DNA from 3 places in the Streptomyces sp. NPDC044984 genome. Region 1 is predicted to be linked to each of the others. Evidence: riboswitches for the same ligand, from Rfam matches in the RefSeq annotation. Region 1 holds a riboswitch; each other region holds the start of a gene.
The links. Region 1 has a riboswitch for cobalamin ahead of AB0A94_RS28065 (cobalamin biosynthesis protein). Riboswitches for the same ligand answer to the same signal wherever they lie in the genome.

Region 1 (9,823 bases):
ACAGGCCGGGTCCGGAGCCGAGGGATCACAGGAGAAGCGGCAGCCGGGCACCACGGCGACCTCCGGCAGCAGCGCCGAGAGCGCGCGGACCGCCGTCGACTTCGCCGTGCCCTTCTCGCCGCGCACCAGCACCCCGCCGACCGCCGGGGACACGGCGTTCAGCAGCAGCGCGAGCCGCAGGTCGTCCTGGCCGACGACGGCCGTGAACGGAAAGGGGGTGGTCACTGGTCGTCGCCCTCCAGATCGCCTTCGAGTTCCAGGTAGGTGGCGCGCAGCCGCTCCAGCGTGTCCGCGTCCGGCTCCGCCCACAGTCCGCGGTCGGCGGCCTCCAGCAGCCGCTCGGTGATGCCGCGCAGCGCCCAGGGGTTGGACTTCTTCATGAAGTCCCGGTTCTCCGCGTCGAAGACGTACTCGGCGCTGAGCTTCTCGTACATCCAGTCGTCCACGACCCCGGCCGTGGCGTCGTAGCCGAAGAGGTAGTCGACGGTCGCCGCCATCTCGAAGGCACCCTTGTAGCCGTGGCGCCGCATCGCCGCCATCCACCGCGGGTTGACCACGCGGGCCCGGAAGACCCGGTGCGTCTCCTCGCCCAGCGTCCGGGTCTTCACCTGGTCCGGGGTGGCCGAGTCACCGACGTACGCCTCCGGACTCGACCCCGTCAGGTGCCGCACCATGGCGACCATGCCGCCGTGGTACTGGAAGTAGTCGTCCGCGTCGACGAGGTCGTGTTCGCGCGTGTCGACGTTCTTCGCCGCCACCGCGATCCGCCGGAACGCCGTCTCCATGTCCCCGCGCGCCGCACGCCCGTCGAGCCCGCGCCCGTAGGCGTAGCCGCCCCAGACCGCGTACACCTCGGCGAGGTCCGCGTCCGACCGCCAGTTCCGCGCGTCGATCAGCGGCAGCAGGCCCGCCCCGTACGCCCCCGGCTTCGAGCCGAAGATGCGGGCCGTGGCCCGCCGCCGGTCGCCGTGCTCGGCGGTGTCCTGGTCGGCGTGGGCGCGAACGAAGTTCCGGTCGGCGGGCTCGTCCAGCTCCGCCACCGCCCGCACCGCGTCGTCGATCAGCCCCACCACGTGCGGGAACGCGTCCCGGAAGAACCCGGAGATGCGGACCGTGACGTCGATGCGCGGCCGGCCCAGCTCCTCCAGGCCGACCACCTCGAACCCGGTCACCCGCCGCGACGCGTCGTCCCACACCGGACGGCACCCCAGCAGCGCGAGGATCTCGGCGATGTCGTCGCCCTGGGTGCGCATCGCCGACGTGCCCCACACCGTCAGGCCCACGGACTTCGGGTACTCGCCCGTGTCCTGCAGGTACCGCTGCACCAGCGAGTCCGCGAGCGACTGCCCGACCTCCCAACTCAGCCTGGACGGGATCGCCTTGGGGTCGACGGAGTAGAAGTTCCGCCCGGTCGGCAGGACGTTGACCAGCCCGCGCGTGGGCGAGCCCGACGGCCCCGCCGGGACGTAACCGCCGTCCAGCGCCCGCAGGATGTGCCCGATCTCGTCCGTCGTCCGGGCCAGCCGGGGCACGACCTCCTCGCACGCGAACCGCACCACGGCCACCGCGTCGGGGAGTTCCGTGCCCAGCGCCTCCCGCACCAGCGCGGGGACCGCGTCGGCCGCCCAGCCGCGTTCCTCCATGCCCTCCGCGATCCGCCGGCACAGCCGCTCCAGCAGGTCGATCGCGTCGGCGCCGGTGCGCGCCGGGCCGTCCACCAGGTCCGTCAGCTCCACCGGCACCTTCACCGGCGCCCCCGGCTCGGCCAGCAGCTCCTTCTCCACCAGCCCGAAGTGCGCGGCCAGCGCCGCCCGCAGACCCGGCAGCGCGTTCGCCTGCCCGCCCCACACCTGCGAGGCGCGCAGCACCGCCAGGACGAGGTTCACGCGCGGCTCGCCGACCGGTCCGCCGCCGAGGACGTGCAGGCCGTCCCTGATCTGCACGTCCTTGATCTCGCACAGATAGCCGTCGATGTGCATGACGAACTCGTCGAAGTCGTCGTCGTCCGGCTGGTCGTCCACATGCAGGTCGTGGTGGAGCTCGGCGGCCTTCACCAGCGTCCAGATCTGCGCGCGCACCGCCGGTGCCTTCGCCGGGTCCAGGTCGGAGACCAGCGCGTACTCGTCGAGGAGCTGCTCCAGCTTCGCGAGATCGCCGTAGGTGTCGGCCCGTGCCATCGGCGGCACCAGGTGGTCGACCACCGTCGCGTGCCCGCGCCGCTTGGCCTGGGTGCCCTCGCCGGGGTCGTTCACGATGAACGGGTAGATCAGCGGCAGTTCGCCGAGCACCGCGTCCGGCGCGCACCCGGCGCTCAGCCCCAGCCCCTTGCCCGGCAGCCACTCCATCGTGCCGTGCTTGCCCATGTGCACGATCGCGTCGGCGCCGAAACTGTTCTCCAGCCAGCGGTACGCGGCCATGTAGTGGTGCGACGGCGGCATGTCGGGGTCGTGGTAGATCGCGATCGGGTTCTCCCCGAAACCGCGCGGCGGCTGGATCATCACCACGACGTTCCCGAACCGGAGCGACGCGAGGACGATGTCGTCCCCGTCGACGTACAGCGACCCCGGCGGCTCGCCCCACGCCTGACGCATCCCGTCCCGCAGCTCGGGATCCAGCTTCTCGAACCAGGCCCGGTAGTCCGCCAGCGGCACCCGCGCGGGCGCGGCGGCCAGCTGCTCCTCGGTCAGCCACTCGACGTCGTGCCCGCCGGCCTCGATCAGCCGGTGGATCAACTCGTCGCCGTTGTCGGGGTATTCGGTCAGGGCATAGCCCGCCTCCCGCAGCGCGTCCAGCACCCGCACCGCCGAGGCCGGGGTGTCGAGCCCCACCGCGTTGCCGACGCGCGAGTGCTTCGTCGGGTACGCGGTGAAGACCAGCGCGAGCTTCTTCTCCGCGTTCGGCTTGTGCCCCAGCCGGGCGTGCCGTACGGCGATCCCGGCCACCCGCGCGGCCCGCTCCGGGTCGGCGACGTACACCGGGACGTCGTCCGGGCCCTGCTCCTTGAAGGAGAACGGGACCGTGATCAGCCGGCCGTCGAACTCCGGGATGGCGACCTGCATCGCCGCGTCCATGGGGGACAGGGCGGCGTCGGACTCCTCCCACGCGGCGCGCGAGGACGTCAGGCACAGCCCTTGCAGCACCGGCACGTTCAGATCGGCCAGCGCCCCGATGTCCCAGGCCTCCTCGTCGCCGCCCGCCGACGCCTGCGAGGCGTGCGTGCCGCCGGCCGCCAGCACGGTGGCGACCAGGGTGTCGGCCTTCGCCAGCAGCTCGTACAGCTCCGGGTCGGCGCCGCGCAGCGAACCGCAGTAGACGGGGAGGGCGTTGGCGCCCCGCGCCTCGATCGCGTCGCACAGCGTGTCCACGAAGGCGGTGTTGCCGCTCAGTTCGTGGGCGCGGTAGAAGAGCACGCCGACGGTGGGACGGCCCTCGACCGCGGTCCGCTCCCCGTGCAGCCCGTACTCCGGCATCTTGCGCGGCTGTTCGAACCCCTCGCCGGTCAGCAGCACGGTGTCCGACAGGAAGCGGGCCAGTTCGGTCAGGTTCTCCGGGCCGCCCTCGACGAGGTACCGCAGCGCCTCCGCGACCACACCGGCCGGCACCGTCGACTCGGCCATGAGTTCCGCGTCCGGCACGGACTCCCCGCCCAGCAGCACCGCCGGGACGCCGGACGCCTTCAGCGCCGCGAGCCCGTCCTCCCAGGCGCGCTTGCCGCCCAGCAGCCGTACGACGGCGAGGTCCGCCCCGTCGAGCAGCGCGGGCAGCTCGTCCGCGACGTCCACGCGGGTCGGGTTGCCGATCCGGTAGGGGGCGCCGGAGGCACGGGCCGCCAGCAGGTCCGTGTCGGCGGTCGACAACAACAACACAGTGCTCATGCGGGCGCTCCCGGTGGGATGAAGGGCAGTCCTTGCGGCGCGCCGGACTCGATGAGCCGCCACAGCGCGTCCGTGTCCGCGTGCTGTTCGATCAGATCGCCGAGCCGGTCGAGCTGCTCCTCGCGCAGCGCGGCGAACGAGGTGTCGGGGGCCGGCACGAAGCGGCGGCCCGCGGCGGCGGCCACCTCGCGCAGGAAGGCCCGCCGGAAACCGTCCGACTCCAGTGAGCCGTGCCAGTGCGTGCCCCAGGTCTGTCCGACCCGGCAGCCGTCCAGGAAGGGTTCACCCCCTGTGACGTCGGCGACGCCGTGATGGATCTCGTACCCCTCGACGGGCTCCCCGAGGGCTTCGCCCGAGGGACGCGTGAGGGTCTTCTCCCGCGCGAACCGCACCCGCACGGGCAGCACCCCGAGGCCGTCCACGTGGCCCCGGCGGCTCTCCACGTCGTCCTCGATGTGCTCGCCGAGGACCTGGAAGCCCCCGCAGATCCCGAGCACGGGCCGCCCCTCGGCCGCCCGCCGCTCCAGCGCCTCCGCCAGCCCGCGCTCCCGCAGCCACTCCAGGGCCCGTACGGTCCCGCGGGTGCCCGGTACGACCACGAGGTCGGCGTCGACCAGCTCCTCGGGGCGGTCCACGAACCGCACCACGACGCCCGGTTCGGCGGCGAGCGCGTCCACGTCGGTGAAGTTGGACATCAGCGGCACCGCGCAGACGGCGACCCGCAGCACGTCCTCGCCGACCGGCGCGGCGACCACGGACTCCCGTACGGCGCCGCGCAGCGACACCCTGAGTCCGTCCTCCTCGTCGATGCCGAGGCCGTGCCGGAAGGGCAGCACGCCGTACGCGCGCCGTCCGGTCAGCCCGCGCAGCATCTCCAGGCCCGGTTCCAGCAGCGACACGTCGCCCCGGAACTTGTTCACCAGGAACCCGGCGACGAGCTCCTGGTCCTCGGGGGAGAGCAGGGCGACGGTGCCGAAGAAGGACGCGAAGACGCCGCCCCGGTCGATGTCGCCGACCACCAGGACCGGCAGTCCGGCACCCCGGGCGATCCCCATGTTCACGATGTCGGTGCGCCGCAGATTGATCTCGGCCGGGCTGCCGGCCCCCTCGCAGATCACCGCGTCATACGTGCCCCGCAACTGCTCCAGACAGTCCAGCACGGTGCCGAGGAGCCGCTGCTGCCGCCCGCCGTGGTACCCGCGTGCGCTCATCTCCCCGACCGGCCTGCCCAGCAGCACCACCTGGCTGGACTGCTCGCCGCCCGGCTTGAGCAGCACCGGGTTCATCAGCGCGGTCGGCTCGACCCGGCAGGCCTGGGCCTGCATGGCCTGTGCCCGCCCGATCTCGGCGCCCTCCCGGGTCACGAACGAGTTCAGCGACATGTTCTGCGCCTTGAACGGCGCGACCTTGACGCCCTGCCGCACCAGCCACCGGCAGATCCCGGCGGTCACGACGCTCTTGCCGGCGTCCGAGGTGGTCCCGGCGACCAGCAGACCCCCACCGCTCACGATGCACGTCCCTTCATGACGCTCCGCGCGAGGACGCAGGCCCCGAGCGCGAGCCAGGCGACCCGCCGCGAGAGCCGTACCGCCCGGTCGATGTCGGACACGGCGACGGCACGCCCGCCGCCGCCCAGCACGGGCCGGTGCTCGACCCGCCCGCCGTAGGAGAGGGTCCCGCCGAGCCGTACGCCGAGCGCGCCCGCGAAGGACGCCTCGACGGGCCCGGCGTTGGGGCTGGGATGCTTCGCCGCGTCCGCGCGCCACGCCCGCACGGCCCCGCGCGGGTCCGGTCCCGCGAGCGCGGCGAGTACGGCGGTCAGCCGCGCCCCGGGCCACCCGGCGACGTCGTCGAGGCGGGCGGAGGCCCAGCCGTAGCGGCGGTGACGGGGGGACTTGTGGCCGACCATCGCGTCCAGCGTGTTGACGGCCCGGAACCCGAGGAGGCCCGGCACCCCGGCGACGGCACCCCACACCAGCGCGCCCACCACGGCGTCGGAGGTGTTCTCGGCGACGGACTCGACCACCGCGCGGGCGATCCCGTCGGCGTCCAGCGCCTGCGGGTCCCGGCCGCACAGGTGCGGCAGCCGCGCCCGCGCCGCCTCGACGTCCCCGGCCTCCAGCGCCCGCCCGATGGTGCGGGCCTCCCGGGCCAGTGAGGTCCCGCCGACGACGGCCCAGGTGGCGACACCGGTCAGGGCGGCGGAGGCGGCGGGGGAGGAGCGTACGAGGCGTGCGGCGAGGCCGCCCAGCGCGACCGTTCCGCCGACGCACACGGCGGTGTGCAGCGCGCCCCGGCCCCGGTCGTCCCGCCACAGCACCCGTTCCACGGCAGCCGCGGCCCGCCCGAAAGCGGCGACCGGATGCCCCCGGCGGGGGTCGCCGAGCAGCAGGTCGCCGAGGAGGCCGGCGGCGGCGCCGTACGCGAACACGCGATCGGCACCCATGGGTCAGCCGGCCGAGGAACCGGAGGGGAGGGCCCCGGGAAGGGGCGGAGCGTCGCTGATCGACCTCGGCAGGCAGCCGCGCATGGCGTTATGTCCTCACTCAGGGTGTCCACGCCCTGGTTCGACGAGACCGGCGGTGAGAGTTCCTGGCTCCCGGGGTGTCTACCCCGGTGACAGTGGCGGGACCGCGCCGGAATCGCACCGGCTTCCTCTCCTGCCGCCGTAGTGGCTGAGGCAGTCCACCACGGCCCCGGAAGGGCCGTCAACTTGCCGTTGACCTGCGAGGCTGAAGTGTGCTGAGGCCCACAGAGGGGCTCCGGTGGGTGAACCGCAGGCGGGGGGTGCGCGGGCGGGGGCGCACACACGCGAGCGGGCGGTGCGGATGCCGAGGCACCCGCACCGCCCGCCGGACGGAGACGATCCGTGATCAGGCCATGATCAGGTAGATCCCGTACCCCACCGCCGCCGCGCACGCCGCGAAGCAGGCGTAGGCGGCGCTGACCGCCAGGGCCGCGGACTCGCCCTGCGCGGCGGCCCGCTCGCGGCGGGACAGGCCGTTGATGCCGAGGGTGAACAGACCCACCAGGGCCACGGTGACCACGAGGCTGACGCCGAAGACGGAACCGAGGGCCGCCCAGTCGATCTTCATGGTGTTCTTCTTCCTTCGTACCGGGACGCGGTCAGACGGTCGTCTTGGCCGACGGGGCCGCCGGGTCGATGGGGGCCGGGGCCGGGATGGTGGCCGAGAGGTCCTCGGCCACGGTGCCCGCCGGGGGCGGGGTGACGGCGGCCATGGCCGTGGTCACCACACCGGCCGGCTCCCCGTCGGCGCCGTCGTGGTCGTTGACGTTGGTGTGGTCGACGACCTCGCGCCGGGAGATCTTCCAGATCGCGGCGCTGGAGGTGATCAGGAAGACGGCCACGAGGGCGGTGCCCCAGTCGCCGAAGCCGCAGACCCACTCGGCGAGCGCCGCGACCAGGGCCGCGGCCGGCAGCGTCAGGCCCCAGGCGACGAACATCCGGGTGGCCGTCGACCAGCGGACGACACCGCCCTTGCGGCCCAGGCCCGCGCCCATCACGGAACCGGAAACGGAATGCGTGGTGGAGAGGGAGAAGCCGAGGTGCGAGGAGGCCAGGATGACCGTCGCGGCGCTGGTCTGGGCGGCGAAGCCCTGCTGCGGCTGGAGGTCGGTCAGGCCCTTGCCCATGGTGCGGATGATGCGCCAGCCGCCGAGGTAGGTGCCGAGCGCGATGGCGACGCCCGCGGAGAGGATGACCCACAGGGGCGGGTCGGAGTCGGGGGCGAGGGTGCCGCCGGCGACCAGGGCGAGGGTGATGATGCCCATCGTCTTCTGGGCGTCGTTGGTGCCGTGGGCCAGGGAGACCAGGCCCGCGGAGGCGATCTGTCCGGCGCGGTAGCCCTTCGCGGAGGCGTTGGCCTCGGCCTTCCGGCCCAGACGGTAGGTCAGCCGGGTGGCGAACAGCGCGGCGACTCCGGCCACCAGCGGGGCGGCGATCGCGGGGATCAGGACCTTGGTGACGAGGACGTCGCCGTGCACCGCGCCGAGGCCGGCGGAGGCGACGGTGGCGCCGATCAGACCGCCCATGAGGGCGTGCGAGGAGCTGGACGGCAGACCGACCAGCCAGGTCAGGAGGTTCCAGAGGATCGCACCGACCAACGCGGCGAAGATGACCTCGGGACGGATGCCGGACTCGTCGACGAGTCCTTTGGAGATCGTGTTGGCGACCTCCACCGAGAGGAAGGCGCCCACAAGGTTCAGTACGGCGGACATGGCCACCGCGACCTTGGGCTTGAGGGCACCGGTCGAAATGGTCGTCGCCATCGCGTTCGCGGTGTCGTGGAAACCGTTCGTGAAATCGAACGCGAGTGCGGTCACCACCACAATCGCGAGGATCAGCGAGAAGCTTTCCATTTACCCAGGCATTCGTTCGAGGTCATTGACTGGTTGAACGTAGGTAACCAGGGTGAACGGAAGATGAACTGGAATGGGCATCGTGGTGACCGTAAGAGGGGGCGGGCGCTCCGCCGGATGGCGCAGCCGCGCCGTGCCGTACGGGAGGCCCCGCGGCGCGGGCCTTCAGGCGCTCCGGGTGAACCTCTCCGTCCGGTCGAGTGAGCCGTCGAGGAGATCCTGGTCACCCGGAAGGGTGCCGCCGCCGTTGTCGTACTGCCGGAAGGTCCACGCCGGCCGGCCGGCGGCCGGTGAGCCGCCGGACCTCGTCGCTGAAGGACCGGATCCAGCCGGTCGGGCGGTGGGCGGGCGGCGGCCGCGGAGACGGGGCGGCGGTGTGTGCTCACGGGCCGTGTTTCCCCCGGAACGGCGACGTGGCGCACGGGAGGCCCGGACGCCGCTGGGAGATCGTCGAACGGCTGACGCTCTCCGGCCAAGGGGAACCGAGGGGGTACGTGCCGGTACGCACCCTTACGGAGGGTCGGCTTCCGGCCTGCGGCGCCCCGGGCCGGGGAGCCGCCTGGCAGGATCGCGGCATGGCTGAGCAGCGGCGGGACGGGCGGGAAGCGGGGGGCGCCGGAGGCGGCGCCCGGGACGTGGGGGAGACGCGGGGGAGACGTGTGCGCGAGGAGGAGGCGCGCGCCTGGGCGGACCTCGTCGGCACCGCGCGCCGGACCGTCGCCGACGGGCTCGTCGTCGGCACCTCCGGCAACGTCTCGGTGCGGGTCGGCGAGACCGTCCTGGTCACACCGTCGGGAGTGCCGTACGACCGGCTGACGCCGGACGACGTGACGGGCGTCGACCTCACCGGCCGGCAGGTCCTCGGCACGCTCGTCCCCACCAGCGAGCTGCCCATGCACCTGGCCGTCTACCGGACCACCGGCGCGCACGCCGTCGTGCACACGCACGCCGTGCACGCGACGGCCGTCTCCACGCTCCTCGACGAGCTGCCGCTGATCCACTACATGGCCGCGGCACTCGGCGGACCCGTCCGGGTCGCCCGCTACGCGACGTACGGCACGGACGAATTGGCCGAGAACATGCTCCGCGCCCTCGACGGCCGCACCGGCTGCCTCCTGCAGAACCACGGCACCGTCACCCACGGCACGACCCTCGCCCAGGCCTACGACCGCACGGCCCAGCTGGAGTGGATGTGCCGCCTCTGGCTGACCGCGTCCTCCGTCCCGGGCCTGTCCCCGCACCTGCTGACCCGGGAGCAGCTGACGGAGGTGGGGGAACGCCTGCGGGGCTACGGGCAGCGAACCAGCCCGTCCGGCGCTTGAGGGCGAGGCCCGCGGGGCCGATGGAGGTCCGGGGCGCAGCCCCGGGGACGACGGGGGTGCCTCCCGCTCGAGCGAAGCCGAGAGTGGGGGAGGGAAGGGGCGGCGGGGGCGAGACGCCCCACCCGCGGCCCCCGCCGGCGTGCCCGTCTCCCGCGGCCGGACGGGACCTGCCGACCGGCCGGCCGTGTGGTGCCCACTGGCCGGGTACACGTTCCGCCATGACACTGGAGAACGTGCGCACTGCCA
Region 2 (9,823 bases), on a different contig from region 1:
CTCTTGCCGATCAGCGGGTTCAGCGCCCGCTCCGTGACCCGGGTGGCCAGCGGCTTCTTCATGATGTCCCAGACCAGCAGCTTGTGGTACGCCCGCACCGGCAGCGCCTTGTCGTTGTCCACGCCGAACGCGCACTTCAGCCACCAGTACGGCGAGTGCAGCGCGTGCGCGTGGTGGGTGCCGTACGGGCGCAGGCCCGCCTCGCGGATCTTCGCGAGCAGCTCGTCCGCCTTGTAGATGCGGATGTGGCCGCCCTCGACCTCGTGGTAGGCGTCGGACAGCGTCCAGCACACCTTCTCCGGTCCGTAGCGCGGCACGGTGATCGCGATCCGGCCGCCGGGCTTGAGCACGCGCACCATCTCGGCGAGGACGCCCTTGTCGTCGGGGATGTGCTCCATCACCTCGGAGATGATGACGACGTCGAAGGACTCGTCGGGGAAGGGCAGGGCGAGGGCGTCGCCCTCCATGGCGGTGGCGGTGGCCCCTGCGGGCGCCTCCCCGGCCTCCTTCATCGCCGCGAACCACTTGGCGACCTCGCGGATCTCCTCGCCGTTCTGGTCCAGCGCCACGACCTGCGCGCCGCGCCGGTAGCACTCGAAGGCGTGCCGGCCGGCCCCGCAGCCGAGGTCCAGGACGCGGTCGCCCGGGGCGAGCGGGAACCGGGAGAAGTCGACGGTCAGCACGTGGCCCTGCTTTCGCGGTCGGAGGTGTCGGCTGTGTCCACGGGTACGGCGCCCGTGTCCGGGAGGACGTCTGCGGCTGTCGGGGCCGGGCGGCGCGGAGCCGGTTCCACCGCGCGGGCGGCGCCCGTGTCCCGGCCCGCGCGGGCCATCGCCTCGCGGTAGTGGGCCACCGTGCCCTGGGCCGCGCGTGCCCAGGTGAAGTGCCGCAGCACCCGCTCCCGGCCGGCCGCCCCGAGCCGGGCGCGCAGCTCCGGGTCGCCGAGCAGCCGGGTCAGCGCGGCGGCCAGCGCCCCCGCGTCGCCGGGCGGTACGGCGAGACACGTCTCCCCGTCGCGGCCGGCCACCTCGGGAATCGCCCCGCCGGTCGTGGCGACCAGCGGGGTGCCCGTGGCCATGGCCTCGGCGGCCGGCAGGGAGAACCCCTCGTACAGCGACGGCACGCACGCGACCTGCGCCGACCGCACCAGGTCGACGAGTTCGGCGTCCGAGATGCCCTTGACGAACTCGACGGCGTCCTCGAGGCCGTACCGCTCCATCGTCTGCGCGACGGGCCCCTCCGCGGGCCGCTTGCCGACCACGACGAGGTGCGCCCCGGGCTGTTCGGCGCGTACCTTCGCCAGCGCCTCGACGAGGAAGACCAGCCCTTTCAGCGGCACGTCCGCGCTGGACGTGGTCACGATCCGGCCCGGTACGACCGGCACCGACGGATCGGGCGCGAACAGCTCGGTGTCGGCGCCGATGTGGACGACGTGGACGCGGTCCCGCCGTACGCCGAGGTCGTCGACGATCTCCTGGCGGGAGCTGCCGGAGACGGTGAGCACGGACGGCAGGCGGCGCGCCACCCTCTTCTGCATCCGCGTGAAGGCGTACCAGCGGCGCACCGAGTACCGCCGCTGCCAGTTCTCGGCGGCGTCCAGTTCCAGCCGCCGGTCGACGGTGATGGGGTGGTGGATGGTGGTCACCAGGGGGGCGCCGAGGTCGCCGAGGAGGCCGTAGCCGAGGGTCTGGTTGTCGTGGACGACGTCGAAGTCGCCGCGCCGGGCGCGCAGATGGCGGCGGGCGCGCAGGGAGAACGTCAGCGGCTCGGGGAAGCCGCCGGTCCACATCGTGCCGACCTCGAGCGCGTCGATCCAGTCCCGGTACTCGTCGCGCCTCGGGGTGCGGAAGGGGTCCGGCTGGCGGTAGAGGTCGAGGCTGGGCAGTTCGGTCAGGCCCGGCCCGTCACGGCCCTCGTCGAGGACGTCGAGTATGGGGTAGGGCTGGGCGCCGATGACCTCGACGCGGTGTCCGAGGCGGGCGAGTTCGCGGGAGAGGTGGCGTACGTAGACGCCCTGCCCGCCGCAGAACGGGTTTCCCTTGTAGGTGAGGAGTGCGATGCGGAGCGGTCGCAAGCCGTCGGATGCGGGCCCCTGCGAGGGCCCGGCCTGACTGGCCTCAGCGGTCACTCTGGGCCCCCTTCTCCCTGCACGGTCACGCGAGATTATGCCGGGACGCTCATCTAGAACAAGTTTCAGAGTTGATCGTTCGGAGGATCCGAATCTACCGGCAGGTAAGGGTGCTGGCAGCAGCGGATCAGGTGATTCACGCCACGACGGACGGCATGCCATGCTGTCTGATCATCCACCCTCACCGACTGTCACGGACGGGACCCATGCCTACGGAAGCCAACAGGGACGAGGCGGCCAGGGCAGCCAAGGCGGACACGGCGGGCAAGGCGGCGGCGACGGAGGCCGGCACCGCGCGCCCCGCCCCGGCCTCCCCGCTCACCGAGCGCCAGGAGGCGCGCCGGCGCCGCATCCTGCGGGCGTGCGCGCAGCTGGCCGGCCGGGGCGGCTTCGACGCGGTGCAGATGCGCGAGGTCGCGGAGTCCTCGCAGGTGGCGCTCGGCACGCTGTACCGCTACTTCCCGTCCAAGATCCATCTCCTGGTCGCGACCATGCAGGACCAGCTGGAGACCCTGCACGGCACGCTGCGGAAGAAGCCGCCGGCCGGTGAGACCCCGGCCGAGCGGGTCGCCGAAACCCTGATGCGGGCCTTCCGCGCGCTCCAGCGGGAGCCGCACCTGGCCGACGCGATGGTGCGCGCCCTGACGTTCGCGGACCGCAGCGTGAGCCCGGAGGTCGACCAGGTCTCGCGGCAGACCACGAGGATCATCCTGGACGCCATGGAGCTCACCGATCCCACGCCCGAGCAGCTCTCGGCCGTCCGGGTCATCGAGCACACCTGGCACTCGGCCCTGATCACCTGGCTCTCGGGCCGCGCCTCCATCGCCCAGGTCAGGGTCGACATAGAGACGGCGTGCCGCCTGATGGATCTGACGACCCCGGAGGCCGCGGACGCCCGCTGAGCCAGCAGGGGGAGGTGGGGAACGGGTGTTCCCGGTTCCGGCTGGGTTGGCTTGTTCGTACGATCTTCGTGTGCAGCTTCGCTATGCGTTCCGGTTGTATCCGGATACCGGTCAACGGGTCGCGTTGACAAGGGCGTTCGGGTGTGCGCGTGTCGTGTTCAACGACGCGGTGCGTACCCGTGAAGACGCCCGCAAGGCCGGCTGGCCGTTCCCGACGGCTGCCGGGTTGTCCCGGAAACTGATCACCGAGGCGAAGCGGACAGCGGAACGAGCCTGGCTGGGGGACGTGTCCGCGGTGGTGCTCCAGCAGTCCTTGCGGGACGCGGAGGCTGCGTACCGCGCCTTCTTCGCCTCCCTCAAGGGCACCCGCAAGGGCGCCCGGGTGGGCGCGCCCCGATTGAAGTCGCGCAAGGATGCGCGGCAGTCGGTGCGGTTCACCGCCAACGCCCGCTGGAGTATCACCGGCAGTGGCAGGCTGAGCCTGCCGAAGATCGGCGCGGTGAAGGTGAAGTGGTCTCGCGTCCTTCCCGCCACGCCGTCGTCCGTCACCGTGCTCAGGGACGCCGCTGGGAGGTTTTTCGCGTCCTTCGTCGTCGACACCGACCCTGTCACCGACCGGGCGCGGATGCCCGAGACGGACCGCACCGTCGGCATCGATCTCGGCCTCACGCACTTCGCCGTCCTCTCCGACGGCACGAAGATCGACTCCCCGCGTTTCCTGCGGCGTGCGGAGAAGAAGCTGAAGAAGGCCCAGCGGGAGCTGTCCCGCAAACAGAAAGGGAGCAACAACCGTGACAAGGCCCGCCTGAAAGTTGCCCGAGCCCACGCGAAGGTCACCGACGCACGCCGTGAGTTCCACCACAAGCTCTCCACAAGGCTGATCTCCGAGAACCAAGGAATCGCGGTGGAGGACCTGTCGGTCAAGGGACTGGCGCGTACCAGGCTGGCCAAGTCGGTGCACGACGCAGGATGGGCACAGTTCACCGGCATGCTGGGATACAAGGCGAAGCGGTACGGCCGAACCCTGGTCGAGGTGGGCCGGTTCGAACCGACCTCCCAGACCTGCCACGTCTGCGGCACCGTGGACGGCCCCAAACCCCTCAACATCCGGGAATGGACTTGCACGGCCTGCGGTACCGTCCACGACCGGGACCACAACGCCGCGATCAACATCGAAACGGCCGCCGGACTGGCGGTATCGGCCTGCGGAGCGCCGGTAAGACCGGGAGCGATCCCGGCACAGCGCGAAGAAACAGGAAGCCACGGATTCCCGACCGATGTCCGTGCCGCGTAGCAGCACAGCAAGGTCGAGAAGGCCAGAATCCTCGGGCTTCAGCCCAGGAGCAAGTCAAAACGGCAAGGTGACGATCACGGCGGGCAGTTCGCCGATCACCGCCTGGAGCGTGAACGTCACCATGACGGCCCCGCAGAAGGTCGTCTCCGTCTGGAACGGCTCACCCACCTGGGACAGCGGCGGCACCGTCATGACGGTGCGGTCCAGCTGGAACGGCACGCTCGCGGCCGGGGCCTCGACCAGCTTCGGCTTCACCGTGAACGGCGGTACGACACCCCCGCCGCAGGTCGGCGCCTGCACGGCGTCCTGACCCGGCCCACCGCACCCGCACCCCTTTTCCGGGGCTGCGGGTGCGGTGCGCGCCTCACGGCCCGCGTGACCCCCCTCACCGAAGCCACCCCTGGCCCCTTCCCTACGGGCGGGTAGAGTGTCGGCGTCGTCATCACACCGTACGGGGGGAAGCCGGTGCAATTCCGGCGCTGACCCGCAACCGTGAACCGTCCGCCGAAGACGGTGAGCCGGACTGCCCCGCACGGTCCGTGACCGGCTCACGTGCCCGGCGCTCCGCCGGTGCACGGCACCGTCGAGGCATACGGAGCCGAGCCGCCGGGGTGTCCCGCGCTGCCCGGCCCTCCTGCAGGGAAGGCACCCGCCGATCATGAATGTTCGCCGCAGCGCAGCGGTCCTGGCCGCCGTCGCCGTGATCGGCGCCGCCACTCCGGCCGCCGCCGACACGTCCCCGTCCCCGTCACCGTCCCGGGCGCCGCTCCCCTCCGCCCTGTACGGCGACGGCGACCCGCAGTACGACGGCGTCTGGCGCCAGTCGCTCGCCCTGCTCGCCCAGCACACGGCCGGCGTCGAGCCGCCGAAGGCGGCCGTCGACTGGCTGGCCGGCCAGCAGTGCGCCGACGGCTCCTTCGCCCCGTACCGCGCCGACACCGCCGAGGCGTGCGACGCGAAGACGACGGTCGACACCAACCAGACCGCCGCCGCCGTCCAGGCCCTCGCCGCGCTCGGCGGCCACGACGACGTCACGAAGAAGGCCGTCGGCTGGCTGAAGTCCGCGCAGAACGAGGACGGCGGCTGGGGCTACGTCGCGGGTGGCGCCAGCGACACCAACTCCACCTCCGTCGTCATCGGCGCGCTCGCCGCCACCGGTGAGAAGCCGGCCGAGGTGAAGAAGGACGGCAAGTCCCCCTACGACGCCCTGCTGACGCTGGCGCTCCCCTGCGAGGGCGACGGCGCGGGCGCCTTCGCCTTCCAGCCGGACAAGAAGGGCGGACTGGTCGCCAACGCGGACGCGACGGCGGCGGGCGTGCTCGGTTCGCTGGGTGCGGGCCTGGCCGTCGAGCCCGGCAAGGGCGAGGCGAAGGCAGCCGCCTGCGAGAAGGCCGACGGCCCCGAGCAGGCCGCCGCCAACGGCGCCGCGTACCTGGCCGACGCCCTCGCCGAGGACGGCCACCTCACCTCCGCCCTCCCCGGCGCCGAGGACCAGCCCGACTACGGCAACACCGCCGACGCGGTCGTCGCACTCGCCGCGCAGGGCTCCGCGGAGCAGGCCGGCAAGTCCCTGGCCTGGCTGGAGAAGAACGCCGCCGACTGGGCGACCAAGAGCGGTCCCGCCGCCTACGCCCAGCTGATCCTCGCCGCCCACGCCACCGGCGCCGACCCGCGCGACTTCGGCGGGACGGACCTCGTGAAGCAGCTCGGCGCGACGGGCCCGGCCGCCGCCGGGAAGAGCGCGGAGACGAAGTCGGCCGAGAAGGACGAGAAGAAGGACGAGTCGGAGTCCGACTCCGGCTTCGGCGTCTGGTGGTTCGTCGGCGTCTGCCTGGTCGCCGGCATCGGCATCGGCTTCCTGATCAGCGGCCGCGCGAAGAAGCAGCAGCCGTGATCCGCCGGGCCACCGTCCTGTTCCTGGCCGCGCTCCTGCCCCTGCCGGCGGGCGCGGGCCAGGCCCAGGCCGTCGGCTACCGCTACTGGTCCTTCTGGGAGCGGAACGGCACGGCGTGGACGTACGCCACCCAGGGCCCGTCCCTCGCCCGCCCCGCCGACGGCGACGTCCACGGCTTCCGCTTCTCCGTCAGCGAGAACTCCGCCGACGCGGCGAAGCCCCGGGGCACCGCCGACTTCGACACCATCTGCGCGAAGACCCCGGCGGCCGACGGCAGCAAACGCGTGGCCCTGGTCATCGACTTCGGCACCCCCGCCGACGCCCCGTCCGGCGAAACCCCGCCGACGGCCCGTACGGCCTGCGCCCGGGTCCCCGAGGACGCCACCACCGCCGAGGCCCTGGCCACGATCGCCGAACCCCTCCGCTACGACACCAACGCCCTGCTGTGCGCGATAGCGGGCTACCCGAAGAAGGGCTGCGGGGAACAGGTCGCGGCAAAGCAGCCCGCCGCTCCCGCGGAGGAGAAGACCGAGTCGGACGACTCCGGCCCGTCGATCGGCCTGGCAGCGGGAATCGCCGTCGTCGTACTCCTCGGAACAGCAGCCCTCTGGCAGGCCCGCCGCCGTGCGTCGTAGCTGCGGGCAGTCGTGCCCGCGCAGCTGCGGGCAGTCGTGCCCGCGCAGCTGCGGGCAGTCGTGCCTCCCCCAGGGCCCGAAAGGGCCTGGGAGGCACCCCCAGGGCGGCACGGGTGGGCGCAGCGGCACCCGGCAAGCGCCGGCGGAGCAACCCACCCCCGGGTACGTCCAACGGCACCGCACCCACCTCCACCCCGGCGCCTGGTGGCTCTGGGCCCTCTCCCTCGGCACGGCCGCCACCCGCACCACCAACCCCCTCCTCCTCACCCTCCTCATCACCGTCTCCGCCTACGTCGTGGCGACCCGCCGCCCCCACGCCCCCTGGTCCCGCTCCTACGGCGCCTTCGTCAAACTCGCCCTCGCCGTCCTCCTCGTCCGCCTCGCCTTCGCCGTCCTCCTCGGCTCCCCCATCCCCGGCACGCACGTGCTCGTGCACCTCCCCGAAGTCCCCCTCCCCGACTGGGCGCAGGGCATCCGCCTCGGCGGCGAGGTCACCGCCGAGGCCCTCACCTTCGCCCTGTACGACGCCCTCCGCCTGGCCGCCCTCCTCATCTGCGTAGGCGCCGCGAACGCCCTCGCCAACCCCTCCCGCCTGCTCAAGTCCCTCCCCGGTGCCCTGTACGAACTCGGCGTGGCCGTCGTCGTGGCCCTCACCTTCGCCCCGAACCTCGTCGCCGACGTCCAGCGCCTGCGTGCCGCCCGCCGGCTGCGGGGCCGGCCCGACAAGGGCGTCCGCGGCCTGCTCCAGGTCGGACTCCCGGTCCTGGAGGGCGCGCTGGAACGCTCGGTCGCCCTCGCCGCCGCGATGGACGCGCGCGGATACGGCCGTACCGCCGACGTACCCCCCGCCGTCCGCCGTACCACCGCCGCCCTCACCCTCGGCGGCCTGCTCGGCGTCTGCGCCGGGACGTACGGGCTGCTCACCGCCGAGGGCGGCGCCTACGGCCTCCCCGTCCTCCTCGCCGGTGTCGCCGCCGCCCTCGCGGGCCTGTGGCTCGGCGGACGACGCACCCTGCGCACCCGCTACCGCCCGGACCCCTGGGACGCCCGCGCCTGGCTGGTCACGGCGTCCGGAGTCGCCGTGGCCGCCCTCCTGACCCTCGCCGCGTCCCGCGATCCGGCGGCCCTGCACCCCGGTGTGGTCCCGCTCGTCGCGCCCACGCTTCCCCTGTGGTCGGCGGCGGCCGTCCTGATCGGCCTGCTCCCCGCCTTCGTCACCCCCGCCCCCGAGGCGTCGCACACCCGCAAGGAGCCGACGACGTGATCCGCTTCGAGAACGTGTCGGTGACGTACGACGGCGTGGACGAACCCGCCGTCCGGGGCGTCGACTTCGAGGTCCCCGAGGGCGAACTGGTCCTGCTCGTCGGCCCGTCCGGCGTCGGCAAGTCGACGGTGCTCGGCGCGGTGAGCGGCCTGGTCCCGCACTTCACCGGCGGCACCCTGCACGGCAGGGTCACGGTCGCGGGCCGCGACACCCGCACCCACAAGCCGCGTGAACTCGCCGACGTCGTGGGCACGGTGGGCCAGGACCCGCTCTCCCACTTCGTGACGGACACCGTGGAGGACGAACTCGCCTACGGCATGGAGTCGTTGGGACTCCCTCCGGCCGTGATGCGCCGCCGGGTGGAGGAGACCCTGGACCTCCTCGGCCTCGCCGGCCTCCGCGACCGTCCCCTCGCCACCCTCTCCGGCGGCCAGCAACAGCGCGTCGCCATCGGCTCGGTCCTCACCCCGCACCCCCGGGTGCTGGTCCTCGACGAACCGACGTCCGCCCTCGACCCCGCGGCGGCGGAGGAGGTCCTCGCGGTCCTCCAGCGCCTGGTCCACGACCTCGGCACCACCGTCCTCATGGCGGAACACCGCCTGGAACGCGTCATCCAGTACGCCGACCAGGTGGCCCTGCTGCCGGGCCCCGGCGAGCGGCTGCGGCTCGGCACCCCGCCGGAGGCGATGGCGGTCTCCCCCGTCCGTCCCCCCGTGGTCGACCTGGGCCGCCTCGCCGGCTGGTCCCCCCTCCCCCTGACGGTCCGCGACGCCCGCCGCAGGGCGGGCCCGTTGCGCGACCGCCTCGCCGACAGGCGACCGCCCGCCCGGGAACCCGAGCCACCGGAACAGGCACCGGCCCCCCGGCGCCTGTTCCCGCGCAGGAAGCCCGACACCCCGGCCCCCACCCCCGTGGCCGAGGTCCGTTCCCTCGCGGTCCGCCGTGACCGCGTCCAGGCCCTGCGCCACATCGACCTGACCGTCGCCCCCGGCGAGACGATCGCCCTCATGGGCCGCAACGGCGCCGGGAAGTCGACGCTGCTCAGCGCGCTCGTGGGCCTGGTCGCGCCCTCCTCGGGCTCGGTCCGCGCCGGCGACGCGGTCCCCCACCGCACCCGTCCCCGCGACCTGGTCCGCCGCGTCGGCCTGGTCCCCCAGGAACCCCGTGACCTCCTGTACGCCGACACGGTCGCGGCGGAGTGCGCGGCCGCCGACGGGGACGCGGGCGCCGAGCCGGGCACCTGCCGCGCCCTGCTGACCGAGCTGCTCCCCTCGGTGGCCGACGACACCCACCCCCGCGACCTGTCCGAGGGCCAGCGCCTGACCCTCGCCCTCGCGGTCGTCCTCACCGCGCGCCCGCCCCTGCTCCTCCTCGACGAGCCGACCCGCGGCCTGGACTACGCGGCGAAGGCCCGCCTGGTGACGATCCTGCGCGGACTGGCCGCCGAGGGCCACGCCATCGTCATGGCCACGCACGACGTGGAACTGGCGGCGGAACTCGCCCACCGGGTGGTGCTGCTCGCGGAGGGCGAGGTGATCGCGGACGGCCCGGCGGCGGAGGTGGTCGTGGCGTCCCCGTCCTTCGCCCCGCAGGTGGCGAAGATCCTGGCCCCGCAGCACTGGCTCACGGTCTCCCAGGTCCGGGAGGCGCTGCGGTGACCGGCGCCAAGAGCCCGCAGCGCCAGACCCGGGCCATCCGTCTGGGCC
Region 3 (9,823 bases), on a different contig from region 1:
GGCCGGTGGCGGCGGTGTGCCCGGCGTCCGCGCTGCAGCTGCACCCCCACGCCACGGTGGTCGTCGACGAGGCAGCCGCCGCCAAGCTGAAGCTCGCCGACTACTTCCGGCACACCTACGCGAACAAGCCGGACTGGCAGGGCATCTGAGCGGCCGCCCATGGTCTGGACCAACCCTTTGTCCCAGGGGTATACAAAGGGGATCGCGGAGCGTGCGGGGCACACCCCCGTCCCGAGCCGTGCCACGATGTCAGCCGTGGCCGATGGGGATGTCGGTCGTTTCGGCACCCGGAGCCGGGAAGGCAGAGCATGAGCACCGACGTCAGCAGTGCGGAGAACGAGGGTGGGACCACGGTCCGTACGGCGCGTGTGCCCAAGTACTACCGGCTGAAGAAGCACCTGCTCGACATGACCGAGACGGCGCCGCCCGGCACGCCGGTCCCGCCCGAGCGCACCCTGGCGGCGGAGTTCGACACCTCGCGCACCACCGTGCGCCAGGCGCTCCAGGAACTGGTGGTCGAGGGTCGCCTCGAGCGCATCCAGGGCAAGGGCACCTTCGTCGCGAAGCCCAAGGTCTCCCAGGCGCTCCAGCTCACGTCGTACACCGAGGACATGCGCGCCCAGGGCCTGGAGCCCACCTCGCAGCTGCTGGACCTCGGCTACATCACCGCCGACGACCGGCTCGCCGGGCTGCTCGACATCACGGCCGGCGGGCGGGTGCTGCGCATCGAGCGGCTGCGCATGGCCAACGGCGAGCCGATGGCCATCGAGACCACCCATCTGAGCGCCAAGCGCTTCCCCGCGCTGCGCCGCAGCCTGGCGAAGTACACGTCCCTCTACACCGCCCTGGCCGAGGTGTACGACGTCCGTCTCGCGGAGGCCGAGGAGACCATCGAGACGTCCCTGGCCACCCCGCGCGAGGCCGGCCTGCTCGGCACCGACGTCGGCCTGCCGATGCTGATGCTGTCCCGGCACTCGCTGGACCGGGACGGACAGCCGGTGGAGTGGGTGCGGTCGGTGTACCGGGGCGACCGGTACAAGTTCGTCGCCCGCCTGAAGCGCCCCCAGGACTGAGCCCGGCCGTCCCCGCAGCGGGCCCTCGGCAGATCTTCGGCGGGCCCTCGATGGGTCCCCGGCGGGTCCGCAAAACCCGGCGAAGCGGGCGGTCGGCAGGGATTGCGTTGCTGTTTCCTCTCGGTTGAGCGGCGCCTGGGTACCGCTATGCGGACGAGGGGTTACGACCGCGCCACACCCTGACCTAGATTTCCTGCGCATTACCGCCGGTGATCAGTGAGGGGACGGAGCCGTCTGATGTCACAAGCCCCAGAAACCAGAGGAGGGCCGGTGGTGACGCCCGTGCGCGTCGTCATCGCCCTCTGTCTCGTCGCACCATTCGTGGCCATGCTGTGGGTCGGGTCCTACGCGAAGACCGACCCGGTGTTCATCGGCATCCCCTTCTTCTACTGGTACCAGATGCTGTGGGTGCTGGTCTCCACCGCCCTGACGATGATCGCGTACAAGCTCTGGCAGCGTGACCAGCGCGCCCGCTCGGCCGCGAAGGGCGGTGCGTCGCAGTGAACGACGGCGTCAACGGCGTGGCACTCGCCGTCTTCATCTTCTTCTTCCTGCTGGTCACGGCGATGGGCTTCATGGCCGCGCGCTGGCGCAAGGCCGAGAACGAGCACAGCCTGGACGAGTGGGGTCTGGGCGGGCGGTCCTTCGGGACCTGGGTCACCTGGTTCCTGCTCGGCGGCGACCTGTACACCGCGTACACGTTCGTGGCCGTACCGGCGGCGATCTACGCGGCGGGCGCGGCCGGCTTCTTCGCGGTGCCCTACACGATCCTGGTGTACCCGCTGATCTTCACCTTCCTGCCCCGGCTGTGGTCGGTGTCGCACAAGCACGGGTACGTGACGACGTCCGATTTCGTGCGCGGCCGGTTCGGCTCGAAGGGGCTGTCGCTGGCCGTCGCGGTCACCGGCATCCTGGCCACGATGCCGTACATCGCGCTCCAGCTGGTCGGCATCCAGGCCGTGCTGGACGTGATGGGCGTCGGCGGCGGCGAGGACACCAACTGGTTCGTCAAGGACCTGCCGCTGCTGATCGCCTTCGGTGTGCTGGCGGCGTACACGTACTCGTCGGGTCTGCGGGCCCCCGCGCTGATCGCGTTCGTCAAGGACACGCTGATCTACATCGTGATCGCCGTGGCGATCATCTACATCCCGATCAAGCTGGGCGGCTTCGACGAGATCTTCGCCTCCGCGCGGGAGGCGTACAGCGAGACCAACCCGGCCACGGGCGCGCCGCGCGGTGCGCTGGTGCCGGGCGAGGCGGGCCAGTGGACGTACGCCACGCTGGCGCTGGGCTCGGCGCTCGCGCTGTTCATGTACCCGCACTCGATCACCGCGACGCTGTCCTCGCGCAGCCGTGAGGTGATCCGCCGCAACACCACGATCCTGCCGCTGTACTCCCTGATGCTGGGCCTGCTGGCGCTGCTCGGCTTCATGGCGATCGCGGCCGGGGTCAAGGTCAGCAACGGCCAGCTGGCGATTCCGCAGCTGTTCGAGAACATGTTCCCGGACTGGTTCGCGGGCGTGGCGTTCGCGGCGATCGGCATCGGCGCGCTGGTACCGGCGGCGATCATGTCGATCGCGGCGGCGAACCTCTTCACCCGCAACATCTACAAGGACTTCATCAAGCCGGACGCGACGCCGAAGCAGGAGACCCAGGTCTCCAAGGTCGTGTCCCTGCTGGTGAAGGTGGGCGCGCTGGCCTTCGTCCTGACCATGGACAAGACCGTCGCCATCAACTTCCAGCTGCTCGGCGGCATCTGGATCCTGCAGACCTTCCCGGCGCTGGTGGGTGGCCTGTTCACCCGCTGGTTCCACCGCTGGGCGCTGATCGGCGGCTGGGCGGTCGGCATGGTCTACGGCACGGTCGCCGCGTACGGGGTGGCCTCGCCGACGCAGAAGCACTTCGGCGGGTCGTCGAAGGAGATCCCGGGCATCGGCGAGATCGGCTACATCGGCCTCACCGCGTTCGTGATCAACGTCCTGGTCACGGTCGTCCTGACCTTCGTCATGAGGGCCGTCAAGGCGCCCGAGGGCATCGACGAGACCAAGCCGCAGGACTACACGGCGGACGCGGGTGACCCCGGTGTCCAGGTGGAACTTCCGCCGGCCACGGCGGGCAGCAGCCACTGACGCCCGCGACGCGGGACGACGGGCCGCCGGAGGAATCCGGCGGCCCGTCGTCGTACCCGTCCGGCACACTCCCCCCCATGGACATCGTCATCCGGCCGGTGGAGCCCGGCGAGCACGGGGAACTCGGTGAGATCACCGCACAGGCCTATCTGCTGGACGGGCTGCTCGACTTCGGGGAGAGCGACGCGTACCTCGGTGAGCTGCGGGACGTGGCGAAGCGGGCGGCGACCGCCGAGGTGCTGGTCGCCGTGGAGAACGGGGCGGTGCTGGGCGGGGTGACCTTCGTGCCGGGTCCCGGCCCGATGGCCGACCTGGCCGGGCCGGGCGAGGCGGAGATCCGGATGCTCGCGGTCGCCCGCGCGGGCCGCGGCCGGGGCGCCGGGGAGGCCCTGGTGCGTGCCTGCGTCGACCGGGCGCGGGCCGCCGAGGGGTGCGTGCGGATCGTGCTGTCGACCCAGCGCCCCATGTGCTCCGCCCACCGCGTCTACGAGCGGCTGGGGTTCACCCGCAGCCCGGAGCGCGACTGGAACCCCCTGCCGGACCTGGACGACATCACTCTGCTCACCTACGAGTTGACGCTCTGACACCTTCGCGACACAACATATGGGGTTGGCGGCGGCACCCGACACAAGATGTATGCTCGTGCTCGCTGTCGTCGCAGGGGAATCCGGTGCGAATCCGGAACTGTCCCGCAACGGTGTACCCATGCCCGCGTACGCGTGTGCCTGGGCGTCAGTCCGAGGACCTGCCGACAGTGCGCCCGGCCGTCCGGTCCGGGTGCCTGGACGTCCGGGCCTCGTGGAATGGGCCGGTGGACGCGACGCCGCGTGCGCTCGTGTGCTGCCCCCTGCCCGCTTCGAGGCCCCGTGCCGAGCGAGGGAGAGCCCCACGTGACCATCGCGCCAGCCGATCCGGCCTCAGCGATCGACGTGACCGAGGAGAGCGGCGGCCCCGGTGCCGCGCTGCTGCGGACCCTGACCGAGCTGACCGCCGACCTGCCGGACGCCGACCCCGGCCGGGTCGCCGCCGCCGCGCTGCGCGGCCGGTCCGCTTCCGCCGACGAGGCGGAGCTGCGGGAGCTGGCCACCGAGGCGGCGGCCGGGCTCATCTCCGAGGACCCGGCCTACTCCCGGCTCGCCGCCCGGCTGCTGACCCTCTCCATCCGGGCCGAGGCCGCCTCACAGGGCGTCACCTCGTTCACCGGGTCCGTCGCGACCGGGCACCGCGAGGGCCTGATCGCCGACCGGACCGCCGGGTTCGTCCGGCTGCACGCGGACCGGCTCGACGCGCTGATCGACACCGGCGCCGACGACCGCTTCGGCTACTTCGGCCTGCGTACCCTGCACAGCCGCTACCTGCTGCGGCACCCGCTCACCCGCAAGGTCGTCGAGACGCCCCAGCACTTCCTGCTGCGGGTCGCCGCCGGACTCGCCGAGGACGACAGCGCGCGCTCGGTGGACGAGGTCGCCGCGCTGTACGGGCTGATGAGCCGCCTGGACTACCTGCCCTCCTCCCCCACCCTGTTCAACTCCGGCACGCGGCACCCGCAGATGTCGTCCTGCTACCTCCTCGACTCCCCCAAGGACGAGCTGGACTCCATCTACGACCGCTACCACCAGGTCGCCCGCCTCTCCAAGCACGCCGGCGGCATCGGCCTGTCCTACTCCCGTATCCGTGCCCGGGGTTCGCTGATCCGCGGCACCAACGGGCACTCCAACGGCATCGTCCCGTTCCTGAAGACGCTCGACGCCTCGGTCGCCGCCGTGAACCAGGGCGGCCGGCGCAAGGGGGCGGCGGCGGTCTACCTGGAGACCTGGCACCTGGACATCGAGGAGTTCCTGGAGCTGCGCGACAACACCGGCGAGGACGCCCGCCGTACGCACAACCTGAACCTCGCGCACTGGGTGCCGGACGAGTTCATGCGCCGGGTGGAGGCCGACGCGCCCTGGTCGCTGTTCTCCCCGGCGGACGTGCCCGAACTGGTCGACCTGTGGGGCGAGGAGTTCGACGCGGCGTACCGGGCCGCCGAGGCGAAGGGCCTGGCGAGGAAGACCCTCCCGGCCCGCGAGCTGTACGGCCGCATGATGCGCACCCTCGCGCAGACCGGCAACGGCTGGATGACCTTCAAGGACGCCGCCAACCGCACGGCGAACCAGACCGCCCAGCCGGGCCACGTCATCCACTCCTCGAACCTCTGCACGGAGATCCTGGAGGTCACCGACGACGGGGAGACGGCGGTCTGCAACCTGGGGTCGGTCAACCTCGGCGCCTTCGTGGAGCAGGGGGACATCGACTGGGAGCGCCTCGACGAGACGGTGCGCACGGCAGTGACGTTCCTCGACCGGGTCGTCGACATCAACTTCTACCCGACCGAGCAGGCGGGCCGCTCCAACGCCAGGTGGCGCCCCGTCGGTCTCGGCGCCATGGGCCTGCAGGACGTCTTCTTCAAGCTGCGGCTGCCCTTCGACTCCCCGGAGGCGAAGGCCCTGTCCACGAGGATCGCCGAGCGGATCATGCTCGCCGCGTACGAGACCTCCGCCGACCTCGCCGAGCGGGACGGCCCGCTCCCGGCCTGGGAGAAGACCCGTACCGCCCGGGGAGTACTGCACCCCGACCACTACGACACCGACCTGACCTGGCCGGAGCGCTGGGCGGCGCTGCGGACGCGGATCGCCTCCGTCGGGATGCGCAACTCGCTGCTCCTGGCGATCGCGCCCACCGCCACCATCGCGTCGATCGCGGGCGGATACGAGTGCATCGAGCCGCAGGTGTCCAACCTGTTCAAGCGCGAGACGCTGTCCGGGGAGTTCCTCCAGGTCAACTCGTACCTGGTGGACGACCTGAAGCGGCTCGGCGTGTGGGACGCGCGCACCCGTGAGGCGCTGCGCGAGGCGGGTGGCTCGGTGCAGGACTTCACCTGGATCCCCGAGGAGGTGCGCCGGCTGTACCGCACGGCGTGGGAGATCCCGCAGCGCGGTCTGATCGACATGGCCGCCGCCCGCACCCCGTTCCTGGACCAGGCGCAGTCGCTCAACCTGTTCCTGGAGACGCCGACCATCGGGAAGCTCTCCTCGATGTACGCGTACGCCTGGAAGCAGGGCCTGAAGACCACGTACTACCTGCGCTCCCGCCCGGCGACCCGGATCGCCCGCGCGGCGGCCCGCACCACCGTCCCCGTTCAGCAGGCGGCCGACCCCGAGGCCGTCGCCTGCTCCCTGGAAAACCCCGAGTCCTGCGAGGCCTGCCAGTGACGACCACCAAGAACCTGCTCGACCCCGGCTTCGAGCTGACGCTCCGTCCCATGCGCTACCCCGACTTCTACGAGCGCTACCGGGACGCCATCAAGAACACCTGGCACGTGGAGGAGGTGGACCTCCACTCGGACGTGGCCGACCTGGCGAAGCTCAGCCCGGAGGAGCAGCACCTGATCGGCCGGCTGGTCGCGTTCTTCGCGACGGGCGACTCGATCGTGGCCAACAACCTGGTGCTGACGCTGTACAAGCACATCAACTCCCCCGAGGCGCGGCTGTACCTGTCGCGGCAGCTCTTCGAGGAGGCGGTGCACGTCCAGTTCTACCTGACGCTGCTCGACACCTACCTGCCCGACCCGGACGACCGGGCGGCGGCCTTCGCGGCCGTGGAGAACATCCCGTCCATCCGGGAGAAGGCCGAGTTCTGCTTCAAGTGGATGGACTCGGTGGAGCAGATCGACCGGCTGGAGACCCAGGCGGACCGCCGCCGCTTCCTGCTCAACCTGATCTGCTTCGCCGCGTGCATCGAGGGCCTGTTCTTCTACGGGGCGTTCGCCTACGTCTACTGGTTCCGCGGCCGGGGTCTGCTGCACGGGCTGGCGACCGGCACCAACTGGGTGTTCCGGGACGAGACGATGCACATGTCCTTCGCCTTCGACGTGGTCGACACCGTGCGCAAGGAGGAGCCGGAGCTGTTCGACGAGGAGCTCGGGCAGCAGGTCACCGACATGCTGCGCGAGGCGGTCGAGGCGGAACTGCAGTTCGCGCGCGACCTGTGCGGGGACGGGCTGCCGGGCATGAACACCGACTCGATGCGGCAGTACCTGGAGTGCGTCGCCGACCAGCGGCTGGTGCGGCTGGGCTTCGCGCCGGTGTACGGCTCGGAGAACCCGTTCTCCTTCATGGAGCTCCAGGGCGTCCAGGAGCTGACGAACTTCTTCGAGCGGCGCCCGTCCGCGTACCAGGTCGCCGTGGAGGGCACGGTCGACCTGGACGAGGACTTCTAGGCGGTCGTGCGCCCGGGCGCCGCCCCGCCGTCACGCCGCTCGCGCGGTGCGGCGCGGGGCGGCGCCCGTCTCCGGGCGTGACGCCGCCGGCCCCTCGCGGTGCCCGGCGGCGGCGCGGGCGGCCTCGGCCCGCTCGATCTGCCGGTCGATCCGCCGCTCGCGCGCGATGCCGATCAGGGCGGGCAGGGTCATGAAGAGGAACAGGCCGAGAACGGCCACCATCGCGATCAGCGCTTCCCGCTGTGTCGTATCCATGGACACCACTGTCGCGCCGGACGCTCCTTACCGGCAGTGGCAGGACTGCCGTACGCCCTCGATTTACTGCCAAGGACGCGGCACACTGGAGCCATGCTCCGGAACGTGGCCGCCGTCCTCCTCGACGGTGTGAATCCCTTCGAACTCGGCGTCGTCTGCGAGGTCTTCGGCGTGGACCGCAGCGACGACGGCCTACCGGTCTACGACTTCGCCGTGGCCTCGGCCGACGGTCCCGCGGTGCGCACCAACACGTGCTTCTCCCTCCAGGTCGAGCACGGTCTGGAGCGTCTGGAGACGGCCGATCTCATCGCCGTGCCCGCCGGCTCCTCCTACGTCTCCCGGGAGTTCCCGCCCGAACTGCTGGACGCCCTGCGCCGGGGCGTGGACCGGGGCGCGCGGGTGCTCAGCGTCTGCTCCGGGGTGTTCGTGCTCGCCGCCGCCGGACTCCTCGACGGCCGGCGCGCCGCCGCCCACTGGAAGCACGCGGAGGATCTGACCAGGCGGTATCCCCATCTGACGGTCGAGCCGGATGTGCTCTACGTCGACGAGGACCCGGTGATCACCTCCGCGGGCACCGCCGCCGGCATCGACGCCTGTCTGCACCTGGTGCGCAAGGAGCAGGGTCCGGAGGTCGCCAACAAGATCGCCCGGCGCATGGTGGTGCCCCCGCACCGCGACGGCGGGCAGGCCCAGTACATCGAGCGCCCGCTGCCGCGGTCCGGGGGCGACACCGTCTCCGAGGTGCTGGTGTGGATGGAGCGGCACCTCGACGAGGAGACCACCGTCGAGCAGCTCGCCGCCCGCGCCCACATGTCACCGCGCACCTTCGCCCGCCGCTTCCAGCAGGAGACCGGCACCACGCCCTACCGCTGGATCCTGCGCCAGCGGGTGCTGCTGGCCCAGCGTCTGCTGGAGGGGACGGACGAGACGGTGGACGCGATCGCGGGCCGTACCGGCTTCGGCAACGCGGCGGCGCTGCGCCACCACTTCGTACGGACCGTCGGGACCACCCCACACGCCTACCGGCGCGCGTTCAGGGGCCCGGAGGCCGCCTGAACGCGCCGCGCGACCGGTCAGCGGGGCACCGCCCGCAGCATCAGGCCGCGCGGCCGGAGCGTGATGCCGATCCGGGGCCGGGCGTCGGAGCCGGGCGCGTGCTCGAAGCGGTAGGCGGAGGCGATCACCGCGGTGGTGAGCGTGAGCTCGGCCATCGAGAAGTGGTCGCTGGGGCACTTGCGGTTGCCCACGCTGAACGGGCTCATCGCGTACTTGGGCACCTCCCCCGCCCGCTCCGGGAGCCAGCGGTCGGGGTCGAACTCCTCGTGCCGCTCGTACGACCGCCGGTCGCGCTGGATCGCGTACGGACTGTAGATGACGTCCGCGCCCCGGGGAATGCGGTATCCGCCGAGTTCCGTGTCGGTCACCGCACGGCGGGTCAATATCCATACGGCCGGATACAGGCGCAGGGTCTCGACGACGACATTCGCGGTGTACGTCAGCTTCCGGACGTCCTCGAATGCGACCGGGCGGTCACCCACGACGGTTTTCACCTCGTCGCGGATCTTGTCGCCGAGTTCCGGGTGCTCGGTGAGAACCAGGAGGAGCGACATGATCGTGGCTCCGACGGTTTCGCTGCCGGGGGTGAGTATGGCGATGACCTGATCGTGGATCTCCTGTTCCCCTATGGGGTCGCCATTCTCGTCCTTCGCCTCCAGCAAAGCCGTCAGCAAATCGTTCGGCTTTTGACCGCTCGCCCGTCGGTCGGCGACGATCTCGTCGACCAGGACATGCAGATCGGCCAACGCGCGGTTGAATTCCCGGTTGGCCGGAAGCGGAAGCCTGTAGAGCGGTCCGAGCGGTACCACCATGCGCTGGTACATGCCGCTGAACAGCGTGGCGAGGTCGGCGCAGATGCGCTCCGCCCCGGCGTCCATGGAGCTGCCGCGCATCAGGCAGCGGGCGGTCACCCGGACGGCCACGCGGAACGACTCCGCCGTGACGTCCAGCACCTCTCCGGAGCGCCAGCGCTCCACCAGCGCGTACGCCTCCTCCGCCATGATCGGCCCGTACGCGGGGATCGCGTCGAGCTTGAAGGCGGGCTGGATGGT

Region 2: linked by a shared signal. The riboswitch ahead of AB0A94_RS05995 (prenyltransferase/squalene oxidase repeat-containing protein) and the one ahead of AB0A94_RS28065 (cobalamin biosynthesis protein) in region 1 are both predicted to bind cobalamin.
Region 3: linked by a shared signal. The riboswitch ahead of AB0A94_RS17540 (ribonucleoside-diphosphate reductase subunit alpha) and the one ahead of AB0A94_RS28065 (cobalamin biosynthesis protein) in region 1 are both predicted to bind cobalamin.

The regions. Positions count from the first base shown of each region.
Region 1 is NZ_JBEZBE010000029.1:76,767-86,589, forward strand. Features, by position in the region: gene AB0A94_RS28050 (putative cobaltochelatase) at 1-225, opposite strand, end outside; gene cobN (cobaltochelatase subunit CobN) at 222-3,875, opposite strand; gene AB0A94_RS28060 (cobyric acid synthase) at 3,872-5,383, opposite strand; gene AB0A94_RS28065 (cobalamin biosynthesis protein) at 5,380-6,321, opposite strand; cobalamin riboswitch at 6,442-6,580, opposite strand; gene AB0A94_RS28070 (hypothetical protein) at 6,749-6,970, opposite strand; gene AB0A94_RS28075 (inorganic phosphate transporter) at 7,002-8,255, opposite strand; gene AB0A94_RS28080 (class II aldolase/adducin family protein) at 8,831-9,577, shown strand; gene AB0A94_RS28085 (alpha/beta fold hydrolase) at 9,811-9,823, shown strand, end outside.
Region 2 is NZ_JBEZBE010000004.1:104,231-114,053, reverse strand. Features, by position in the region: gene AB0A94_RS06020 (class I SAM-dependent methyltransferase) at 1-683, opposite strand, end outside; gene AB0A94_RS06015 (glycosyltransferase family 4 protein) at 677-2,128, opposite strand; gene AB0A94_RS06010 (TetR family transcriptional regulator) at 2,335-3,030, shown strand; gene AB0A94_RS06005 (RNA-guided endonuclease TnpB family protein) at 3,101-4,324, shown strand; partial or broken gene AB0A94_RS06000 (cellulose binding domain-containing protein) at 4,383-4,634, shown strand; cobalamin riboswitch at 4,734-4,874, shown strand; gene AB0A94_RS05995 (prenyltransferase/squalene oxidase repeat-containing protein) at 4,983-6,218, shown strand; gene AB0A94_RS05990 (SCO2322 family protein) at 6,215-6,853, shown strand; gene AB0A94_RS05985 (energy-coupling factor transporter transmembrane component T) at 6,843-8,117, shown strand; gene AB0A94_RS05980 (ATP-binding cassette domain-containing protein) at 8,114-9,775, shown strand; gene AB0A94_RS05975 (ECF transporter S component) at 9,772-9,823, shown strand, end outside.
Region 3 is NZ_JBEZBE010000014.1:113,617-123,439, forward strand. Features, by position in the region: gene nagB (glucosamine-6-phosphate deaminase) at 1-149, shown strand, start outside; gene AB0A94_RS17520 (GntR family transcriptional regulator) at 309-1,073, shown strand; gene AB0A94_RS17525 (DUF3311 domain-containing protein) at 1,311-1,577, shown strand; gene mctP (monocarboxylate uptake permease MctP) at 1,574-3,202, shown strand; gene AB0A94_RS17535 (GNAT family N-acetyltransferase) at 3,280-3,786, shown strand; cobalamin riboswitch at 3,802-3,970, shown strand; gene AB0A94_RS17540 (ribonucleoside-diphosphate reductase subunit alpha) at 4,093-6,453, shown strand; gene AB0A94_RS17545 (ribonucleotide-diphosphate reductase subunit beta) at 6,504-7,460, shown strand; gene AB0A94_RS17550 (hypothetical protein) at 7,491-7,715, opposite strand; gene AB0A94_RS17555 (helix-turn-helix domain-containing protein) at 7,809-8,771, shown strand; gene AB0A94_RS17560 (cytochrome P450) at 8,789-9,823, opposite strand, start outside.